Regions from separate parts of the Rhizobium sp. BK529 genome, predicted to be linked through region 3. Evidence: predicted binding sites of a transcription regulator. Region 3 holds the regulator's gene; each other region holds the start of a gene.
The links. The regulator LexA, encoded in region 3, represses DNA repair genes until DNA is damaged. The targets are predictions, from matches to a motif close to TGTTCNNNNTGTGTTCNG.
Positions count from the first base shown of each region.

Region 1: a site for LexA is predicted at 1,670-1,687, ahead of FHX08_RS15230 (DNA recombination protein RmuC). Genes of this name have one in related genera too.
Region 2: a site for LexA is predicted at 1,954-1,971, ahead of FHX08_RS31070 (ImuA family protein). Genes of this name have one in related genera too.

Region 1 covers NZ_JACIAU010000001.1:3,031,765-3,035,042, reverse strand. Annotated here, with positions in the region: gene FHX08_RS15235 (ribokinase) at 1-371, opposite strand, end outside; gene FHX08_RS15230 (DNA recombination protein RmuC) at 415-1,638, opposite strand; gene FHX08_RS15225 (globin-coupled sensor protein) at 1,830-3,278, shown strand, end outside.
Region 2 covers NZ_JACIAU010000009.1:24,507-27,784, forward strand. Annotated here, with positions in the region: gene FHX08_RS31065 (DNA polymerase Y family protein) at 1-1,229, opposite strand, end outside; gene FHX08_RS31070 (ImuA family protein) at 1,150-1,905, opposite strand; gene FHX08_RS31075 (hypothetical protein) at 2,102-2,389, shown strand; gene FHX08_RS31080 (hypothetical protein) at 2,557-2,733, opposite strand; gene FHX08_RS31085 (Ku protein) at 2,932-3,278, shown strand, end outside.
Region 3 covers NZ_JACIAU010000001.1:1,661,555-1,664,832, forward strand. Annotated here, with positions in the region: gene FHX08_RS08370 (VOC family protein) at 1-765, opposite strand, end outside; gene lexA (transcriptional repressor LexA) at 962-1,687, shown strand; gene FHX08_RS08380 (ComEC/Rec2 family competence protein) at 1,668-3,278, opposite strand, start outside.

The DNA of each region.
Region 1 (3,278 bases), 1.4 Mb from region 3:
CCGACGGTAGCCTCGGCATCGTCACCGCTGACCTTGCCATTCGCGCCGGGGATGACGGCGATCATGTTCTCACCATCGCCACCGACGAGAATGAGAGCGGTGCCCGTCGGCCCCTCGACATGGCTGACGCGGGAAAGATCGGTGCCGGCGCTGTCGAGAAGTTCAAGCGCACCCTCGGCAAATGCGTCCTTGCCGACAGCGCCCGCCATATGGACGTAACGGCCTGCGCGCCGGGCGGCGAGCGCCTGATTGGCACCCTTGCCGCCGGCAGCCGTCGCAAAGCTGTTACCTGCAACTGTTTCGCCCGGCTTCGGCAGGCGCTCTGTGGTGGCGATAAGGTCCATGTTGATGGAGCCAAAAACTGTGATCATGAAATGTCCGTCCCTTGTTTGGGTCGCGACACTGCCGAAGCGATTACTCCTCGTCAACCACTCTGAGCTTGAGCAGGCCGGTCCGGCTTTCGACTGATTTTGGTGGCGGCTCATTCTCGCGCACCGGCTTGCCGTCGCCACCCGCCTCGAATTCCAGTGCTTCGATCTTTGCGCCACGCTTCGTGAGCTTGTCCGCAGAGGTGATAATCTGGTCCACGTCGCGCTGCGTCTGAGAGAAGTGTCCCTGCAGCTTACGGACGCGCTCGTCCAGCCGGCCGAGGTCATCCATCAAAAGCGCGACTTCGCCCTGGATGACATGCGCCTGCGCCCGCATGCGCTGATCCTTCAGCACGGCTTGGATGACCTGGATCGACAGCATCAGCAGCGAAGGCGAGACGATGACGACGCGCGCACGATGCGCCTTCTGCACGATCGCTTCGAAATTCTCATGGATTTCGGCGAAGATCGATTCCGATGGAACGAAGAGGAAAGCGGTATCCTGCGTTTCGCCTTGGATCAGATATTTGTCGGAAATGTCCTTTATGTGCACTTCCATGTCGCGGCGAAACTGCTGGGCGGCAAGCTTGCTGTCGTCAGGCCCACCGGCATCGCGGATTGCGTTCCAGGCTTCGAGCGGAAATTTCGCATCGATGACCAGCGGCGGCGCGCCGTTCGGCATCCGGATCGTGCAGTCCGGACGTGAGCCGTTGGAAAGCGTCTGCTGGAAGGCATAGGCGCCAATGGGCAGACCGTCGGCAACAATAGTCTCCATGCGCGACTGACCGAAGGCGCCACGCGTCTGCTTGTTGGAGAGGATGGCCTGCAGCCCGACGACATCCTTGGCGAGCGTCTGGATATTGCTTTGGGCCGCATCGATGACAGCCAGACGCTCCTGCAGCTTTTGCAGGTTATCATGCGTCGATTTCGTTTGCTCGGTCAACGTTGAGTTCATGCGCTGCGACATGCCGTCGAGCCGCAGGTTGATTGCCTGATTGAGTTCGGCCTGCCTCGAGCCGAAGACCTCGGCCATCGTCGAGATGCGCCCCTGCATCTCGGCCTGGATCTTCAGAAGCTCGGCCATGCGCGCTTCGCTTTCCATAGCGCGAAGATTGGCCTCTTCTGCTTCCTCGCGACGAATGCCGGCATTGCGCAGCGCAAACACAATCGTCACGAGAATGATGACGGCGAGCGCGCCGCCGGCGATCGCAAGCACGCCAGGGCTCAGCATGGGCAAGGAAATGGTGAGTGAGTCGGGTGTCATGGTCATATCGCACCATAACAAAATGCCCAGCGATATCCAGATCAAAACGTGAACAATCCACGTTGGCATTTTCGCCTGCTTTCGGCTACTTCGCTGTAACAGAAGAAAAATTAGCGATGCGTTTAACGATTGCTCAACCATATTCGCCAAATCTGGCGCCGTTATCCCTCCGCATTCGCGCCAGATAGAGATCCCCCATGACTTCCCAGCAGACCGACAATGCCCTCCGGCAGCGCCTTGACTTCATTGAGCTCGACGACGAGGCACGCAAGAACCTGCGGGAACTGCGCCCGACGATCTCGGAGCTCCTCGGCGGTGCCCTGGACAAGTTTTACAACAAGCTTGCTAAAACGCCGGCTGTCTCTGGCTTCTTTTCAGACAGAGCGCATATGGGCCACGCCAAAAAGCGCCAGCAGGAACATTGGGGCAATCTTTCAGGCGGCAATTTCGACCAGAGCTATGTGAACGGCGTCACAGCTGTCGGCCGCACCCATGCCCGTATCGGCCTGGAGCCGCGCTGGTATATTGGCGGCTATGCGCTGGTCATGTCGGATCTCGTCCGCGGTCTGATGGAAAGGCAATGGCCCTCTCTCTTTGCCCGCCAACAGGGAAAGGCGCTTGCCGAAAAGCTGACGGCAGTCATTAAGGCAGCAATGCTCGACATGGATTATTCGATCTCGGTCTATCTGGATGCGCTCGACGAAAAGCGTCGTTTGCTGGAGGATGAGCGGGTTCGTGCCGAAGCCGATCAGGCCTTAGCGTTAGAGCATCTGCGCCGTGGTCTCGAAGCTCTGTCGCGTGGGGACCTCGAAGCAACGATTCCTTCCGACTTGCCGGGCAATTTCCGTGGAATGGCCGAAGACTACAACAGGGCTGTCAGCGCGCTCCGTGAGGGCTTCACCTCTGTTCGTACGACCTCCAGTCACATTCTCGAAGGCGCCGATGTGATCTCCAAGGCCGGCGACGATCTCGCCTTGCGTACTGCTCAGCAGGCAGCTGGTGTCGAGGAAAGCTCGGCGGCGCTGCAGCAGCTTTCCGTCAGCGTCAGCCAGACCGCCGCCAATGCCGAGAAGGCATCCGGTGCCGTTCGTGAAACGCAGGAGAAGGCCAAGAACTCTGGCGAGCTTGTCACCAGCGCCGTTTCCGCCATGGCAGGCATCGAGAAGTCTTCCACCGAGATCGCCAAGATCATCGGCGTCATCGACGAGATCGCCTTCCAGACGAACCTGCTGGCGCTGAATGCCGGTGTCGAGGCCGCACGTGCCGGTGATGCCGGCAAGGGCTTTGCCGTCGTCGCACAGGAAGTCCGCCAGCTCGCTCAGCGCACGGCCGATGCTGCCAAGGAGATCAAGAACCTGATTTCGGAAAGCTCGACGCAGGTGAACGAAGGTGTGAACATCGTCAGCAGCACCGGGGAGGCGCTGAGTGACATGATCAGCCGCATCGATATCATCAATCGCTTCGTCGCCGATATCGCCGCCGCTGCCCGCGATCAGGCGACGGGCGTGAACGAGGTGAGCATCGCGATCCGCAACATGGATACGATCACCCAGCAGAATTCCAGCATGGTGGAGCGTACCTCGGCCGAAACCCGCAGGCTGAAAGATGAGGTCGAAAACCTCGTCGAACTGCTGCAGCGTTTCCGC
Region 2 (3,278 bases), on a different contig from region 3:
CGTGATGGTCTCGGCCATTTGGCGGCCCACGCCGCCCCCGTTTCCTCAACGGTTGGCCCGATGCGGGCGACGGAGCGTTCGGGAACGTCGGAGGCGACGGGAGTGACCCGATAGAGGCACTGGCCGCGATTGCCGAGAATATCGACCAGCGGCGTGACGTCGACGACCGGCTCGTCGATGAGGGACGAGGCGATCTGCTTTTCTTCGAGGGGTTCTGCCATGATCGCGACGAGGACCATCCGCTCGATGCCGTAGCCCGGATCGATCTTCTCGATGCGGTCGCAGAGCAGTCTGGAGAGACGGTCAGGATCACGGACCGGCTTGGCAAGTCCGGCGCGGAGACATTGCCGGGTGTTATCGACGCGATGGATGACCAGATCGGAGCGCCTGACACCTAGACCACGCGCTTCCAGCTTCGTCGTCAGTTGGTTCACGAGGCGGCGGACGTATTTTGCAATGGTTTGCGCAGCCCCGATCGGTTCCTGAAAATTGCGCGACACCTCGACCAACTCGGGCGTGCGCAACGGCTCGATCGGTTCGGCGACTCTGCCGAACAACTGGTCGAGCCGCCTTCCCGGCTCCGGGCCGAAGCGCAGTGCCAGCGGAGCCCGCGGCAGAGCCGAGAGTTCGCCCACAGTTTCGATACCCATTGCCCTTAATCCGCTGACCTGTTCTGGCGAAAGCCGCAGGCAGTGGATCGGCAATGCGACCACCGCTTCGGCAATACCGCCTACAGGAACGACCGTTGTCTCGGCCGATGTCAGGCGGGCGAGTGCATGGGCCGCACCCCATGTATCTGCGACGGCTACCCTTGCGGTGAGGCCCCGCGCGCGGAGCATGTTCACCAGCCCGGACATCAGGCGTTCCTCGCCACCCTGGAGATGGTCAGCCCCTTCCGTGTCCATGACGATTCCGTCGGTTCCGTCCACCGAGACCACTGGGCTGTATTGTCGAAGCGCCCACAGTGCCAGGCGCTCGATCACAGCAGCGTCTGCGATCGGATCGGCCTCCACGACGGCGAGGTTGGAGACCATCGCCTGCGCCTTGCTCGCCGGCATGCCGATATGGAGACCGAGCTTTCGGGCGTTTCTATCTGCAGCCGAAATCCAGCGTTTCGATCCGCTTTTCGAGATCACCACCAGAGGCTGGTCAGCCGGAACGGCGTCGCCATGACGTCTGATCCGATCTGTCGGCAGAAACGGGAAGTAAACAGATACGACCCTTGGCATCACAGGCTCCTATTTCGAACTCAGCACACTCGCCTGCTTTCACGCGCATCAATTCGGCCAGCCATCTGGCGCGGCCTACTCCGGAGACGGGTAACGGCTCGGAGGGCAGAACGCTGATACGCCATCTCGTGGTGGATGCCGTCGGCTGACCGTAGTCAGAGGCCTCGGACTGTCTTCGCCACCTCCTGAGGGCGATCGCCATCGTGCCGGTCTTCTCGGCGGCCAGATGCAGGCGGCGCGACGCGGTCATCGGCAATCGCACCAGTTCTCCGATCACGGCGCCGAGCCCCCCGAACGCCAGGCCTTCTTCCATCGATGCCAGAACGCCCTCCTCGCGATCGCTTTCGCAGAAGATGACCCGATCGGGGTGCAGGCCGGCCTGCGAGACCGCCGGAAAAAATAGGTCGGGCCTCGTCAGACACCAAAGCACTTTGCCCTTCGTGCGCGCCGCTATTCCGGCCACCATCAAAGCGGCGGCCGCGCCATCCACCGTGCCGGCCCCGCCACCCGCGAACTCGTGCAGGGCACCGCAGACCAGCCCGCCCCGAGGCAGGGCCTGGTCGATCTCCGGGACGCCGAACGGTAGGACAGGCTGCTCGCGTCCTTCGTCTCTTTCGAGATGTCGAATCCGCTCCCTCAGCTCGGAAATGACAGGATTTGCGCTCGCCTGAGCCATGGCCGCTCATCATCAGATTCAGGTTTCCTAATTGCGCAAAAGCGCATATGTTCCTTATTTGTTCCTGTTGTGAATGTGAGTCAACGCGCATCTAGCGGGTGGATATTCCTATTCAGCGACAACCCACACCAGATTGGCCGCCAAAAGTCCTTTCAAATCAAACAAGAGAAGCCTACAGATCCACAGCACGCAGAAAATGTCATCCATAAGAAAAAATAGCCAGGTTCTGACGCTGCGCGAATTCCGCAGCCCGACCATTGCCGTCGAATGCCCCGCATGCGATCGCCGCGCCGAACTCGACCGCCAGGCGTTGGTCAAGCAATACGGAGCGAGCCTCAGCTTCGTGCAGCTTCGAAGACGCATCTCGATGGGTTGTCCGAGAATGGTTGCCCGAGACGGGATCGACCGGTGCCAGACGCGGTTTCCAGGTCTGATCGCCGCAGGAATGTCACTGGGGACAGCCGACATGGACGACATCGAATAACATTGTCGCTTCCGGAACGTGCTGCGGGACGCGGCGCAATGGAAAACAAAAGAGGCCCTAGCGTCGTTTCTTCTCTCTTACCCGCAGCAGTTCCGCCGGCAGCATTCATCGATGAAAGCAGGAAGGCGATCGACGCCCTCCGGCCTGTGGTAGCCAGCCTGCCGAGGTCAGCGCTTGCGGTCGCCCTTGTCGCCCTGCCCGGATTTGGCCTCGTGTTCTGCGGCATGACGTGCATCTGCCGAGAGCGACCTTGAGACGTCGACGCTCTCCTTGAACCTGCCGTTGTGGTCGCGTCGAACGTAGCGTTTATCGCTTCCCGTATCGATCAGTTCACGCTTGCTCATAGAGGGACTCCTTTCAGGTTGTCTCCTTCGAAAACGCGCGCAGCGGAAAAAAGATGCATTGGAATCATCGCTTTAAAGGGGACTCGCAACGCGCGCATTGGCGCCCGGTTAAGTCATTGAAAAATGATTCGTTTTGGCTCGGAACAATTGGATGCCGATTCGCTTGAATCGCTTGAGTTGCGTCAGGAGTGTCAGGCAATGGCAGGGCCAAGAGCGAGTTGGAAAGGCTATATCAAGTTCGGAGAGGTCTCCTGTCCGGTAGCGCTCTACACGGCTGCATCCTCATCCGAACGCATCGCCTTCAACACCCTCAATCGAAAAACGGGCAATCGGGTCAAGCGGGAATTTGTCGACGGCGAGACCGGAGATCCGGTGGAGCGCGAGGACCAGGTCAAAGGCTATGAGGTCGAAAACGGCCAATATATCGTTCTCGAGCCAGAGGAGGTCGCAGCCGCGGTGCCTGAAAGTGACAAGACCCTGAGGATCGAAGCTTTCATTCCCTGCTCGCAGATCGACACGACCTACTTCGACAAGCCCTACTATCT
Region 3 (3,278 bases):
ATCGCCGACAGCAAAGAGGATCGCCCGGCCACGCAGGCCGCGATCCGTATCCGGCGTGACCAAATCGAAATAGGCCTCCAACCCCTCCGGGGTCATCAGACTGATCTTTGCGTTATCGGTGGACACGTCGAGCCCAAAACTCGTTTCCTCGACAGAGGTGGCTTTTACCGTCGCAGTAACGAATTCGCTGAAGGCCGTAGGCTCCGGCGCCCCAAGCACAATTTCGGCAATGCCGGTCACGCCGTTGGCATGCGCCTCCAGCGCACCCCGGTCGGCTGGCAGCGGGTTGATGCGTTCAACGGCGAAGAGGAAGAAATCCGGCGCCCTGAGATCGCCGGCGAAGGCAAGCCGGAAGCCAGCAACGCTTTCGGCATCATCAGGCATTTTTACGGGGCGCTCGAACTGCAACACGGATCCGGCACTGACGCCGCCCTTAACGAATCGAGCATGATCGTGCTTGGCATCCCTTGTACTGAAGGCGATGGCAGACAGTCCCTCGCTGCCGCACCGGAAGCGAAAAGCCTGGTTGCGGGCGGTGAAGACGTTGCCTCTCCGCGCCGTCCTCTCGCTCTCTTCGACACTCGCAACGCCCAACGGCTCGAGGTAGGTTTTGTCCGCGAAGAAAACGCAGGCATTTTCCGTGCCGAAGGGATGACGTGCATCCGGCGCGACGGTGAAGCCCAGTTTGCCCAGCCTTTCGCGTGCGAGCGCAATGTCGGTAACCGGCAAAACGAGATGATCGATCGGATACGTGTCTTGGGTCATCAGCTGCTCTCCTGCCATCGTCAGGATGATGTGCTTCGACAGGCGTTCCGAAGCAAGGCCGGATGGCTTTTCCGGCGATAAAAATAAAATTCTCAGCAGAATGAACAGAAGTTTTACGAAAATTTAGCCACTTGCGGAACACATATGGAACATATAGTGTCTGTTCTGGATTTGTTTCAATACTGGGGTATACGCCATGCTCACGCGCAAACAACAGGAACTTCTTCTTTTCATTCATGAAAGGATGAAGGAATCCGGCGTTCCGCCATCTTTCGACGAGATGAAGGATGCCCTGGATCTGGCATCGAAATCCGGCATTCACCGGCTGATCACCGCGCTCGAAGAACGCGGCTTCATTCGCCGGCTTCCGAACCGGGCGCGTGCGCTCGAAGTCATCAAATTGCCGGAAGCCTATAACCCGAGCCTGCAGCCGCGGCGCGGCTTTTCGCCAAGCGTCATAGAAGGCAGCCTTGGCAAGCCGCAGCATGTTGCGCCTCCCGCTCCGGCAAAGCCGGCACCTGTTGCCGACAATGGCAATGCCGTCTCCGTGCCGGTCATGGGTCGGATCGCTGCCGGCGTGCCGATCTCGGCAATCCAGAACAACACACACGACATTACCGTTTCCTCCGACATGCTGGGCTCGGGCGAACATTATGCGCTCGAAGTTCGCGGCGACTCGATGATCGAAGCCGGCATCTTCGATGGCGACACGGTCATCATCCGCAACGGCAGCACAGCCAATCCAGGCGATATCGTCGTGGCACTCGTCGATGACGAGGAAGCGACGCTCAAGCGCTTCCGCCGCAAGGGCGCATCGATTGCACTCGAAGCTGCAAACCCTGCCTACGAGACACGCATCTTCCCGCCGGATCGCGTCAAGGTACAGGGCAAACTCGTTGGGCTTATTCGCCGCTATCACTGATCGGTGACGGTCTGTCGTCAGCAAATGTATCGCTGCGCCAATCATAGGCGCGGTGGCGCATCCAGGGTCGCAGTAAGGTATCGAATGCGGTTGCTACCTGCAGCCCCTTATCAGTGAAACGAAGTTCAACTGAACCCGTTTTGCGCAGCGTCTCGCCGGTGAAAAGCATTGCGCCGGAGCGGCAGCGGTCAAACCGCAGGTGAACAGGCGTGACGACGATATCCGCCGTATCGCAGGCAGGTCCGAGATAGGCTGCGTTATTGATGACCGTTAGTTGCTTCCCATTCTTGAGCGAGACTGTACACCAGGCACCCTTCAGGCAGGTGAAGCGCAACGGCGGGCCGGTGGCCACAGCCTGTATCATCACCTCTCTGGATTCATCCAGCTGATCTGGCGAGAACTTCAATCTTTTGCCTTCCGGCGCAGCGGGCGCGTTGGCATCCGTGATCATGATCGGCTTCTGGTGCTCCTCGATCGCAAGTGCCCGCTGCCATTGCTGAAAGATGAAGGAAGGCGGTTTTTCGCGGTTCGAAGCCATCGCCTCACCATCAACGACAGCGACCAAACCGCCGTCTTCGGCGATGGCGACATCAGGTGCAGAGTTTCCCGGCAGCAGCGCAACAGTTAGCGTTGAGGCCGCGACGATCGCCGTTCCGGCGTGCCGCAGCCGGCTTTTGAGCAGCGTCAACAGCAGGAAGCCGAAGACTGCCGTCGGGAAGTACCAGCCGGGCAAACGGCCTACATCTATGTTGCCGCCCCAATCCGATACCGTCTTTGCGATCTTGATCACAAGATCGAGACCGAATCCCGTGATCTGCCAAAGCGGACCGTCGAGGCCGAAGGGCATCAGCAGCATCGCCATCATGCCGGACGGCATGACAATGAAGGAAATGACTGGCATGGCCGCAAGGTTTGCGGGTAATCCGTAAGTGCTCAGCCGATGGAAATGTTCGATCGAGAATAGTGCGGTCGAGAAGCCGCCAATCAGCGAGGTCAGAAAGATGCCGCCAAAAAAGCCCCCGATCATGAAAAGAGGTTTCATGATCGGCAATTTGGCGAGGGCATTCTCTCGCATTGGCCGCCCTTTCCAGAGATCGTAGCCGGCAACCAGGGCAAGCGTTGCGGCAAAGGACATCTGGAAGCTTGGCCCGAGCACTTCAGATGGCGAGACTGCAAGAATTACGAGAGCGGATAGGGCTACGTTTCTGAGGCTGATCGACGGCCGATCAAAAAAGACGGCAATCAGCATGATCGCCATCATGATGAAGGCGCGTTCGGCGGATACGGCAAAGCCAGAGATCAGATAATAGGCCGTCACTGCGGCAAGCGCACCGGCTGCGGCGATCTTCTTCGTCGGCCAGGCCTGGGCAACGCTCGCAAACAGGCTGAGAATGACGCGCAGACCGACATAGAAGATTCCGGCCGACAACGCCATGTTGAGGCCGGAAATTGCAACGATATGGGCAAGCCCCGATTGCCGCAGCGCCTCGGTCGTTTCATCGGAGATTGCGCGTCGCTCATCGGTAACAAGAGAGGCAGCAAAGGCGCCGGTATCGCCGGGCAGGACGGAACGGATGCGATCGCCAATGCC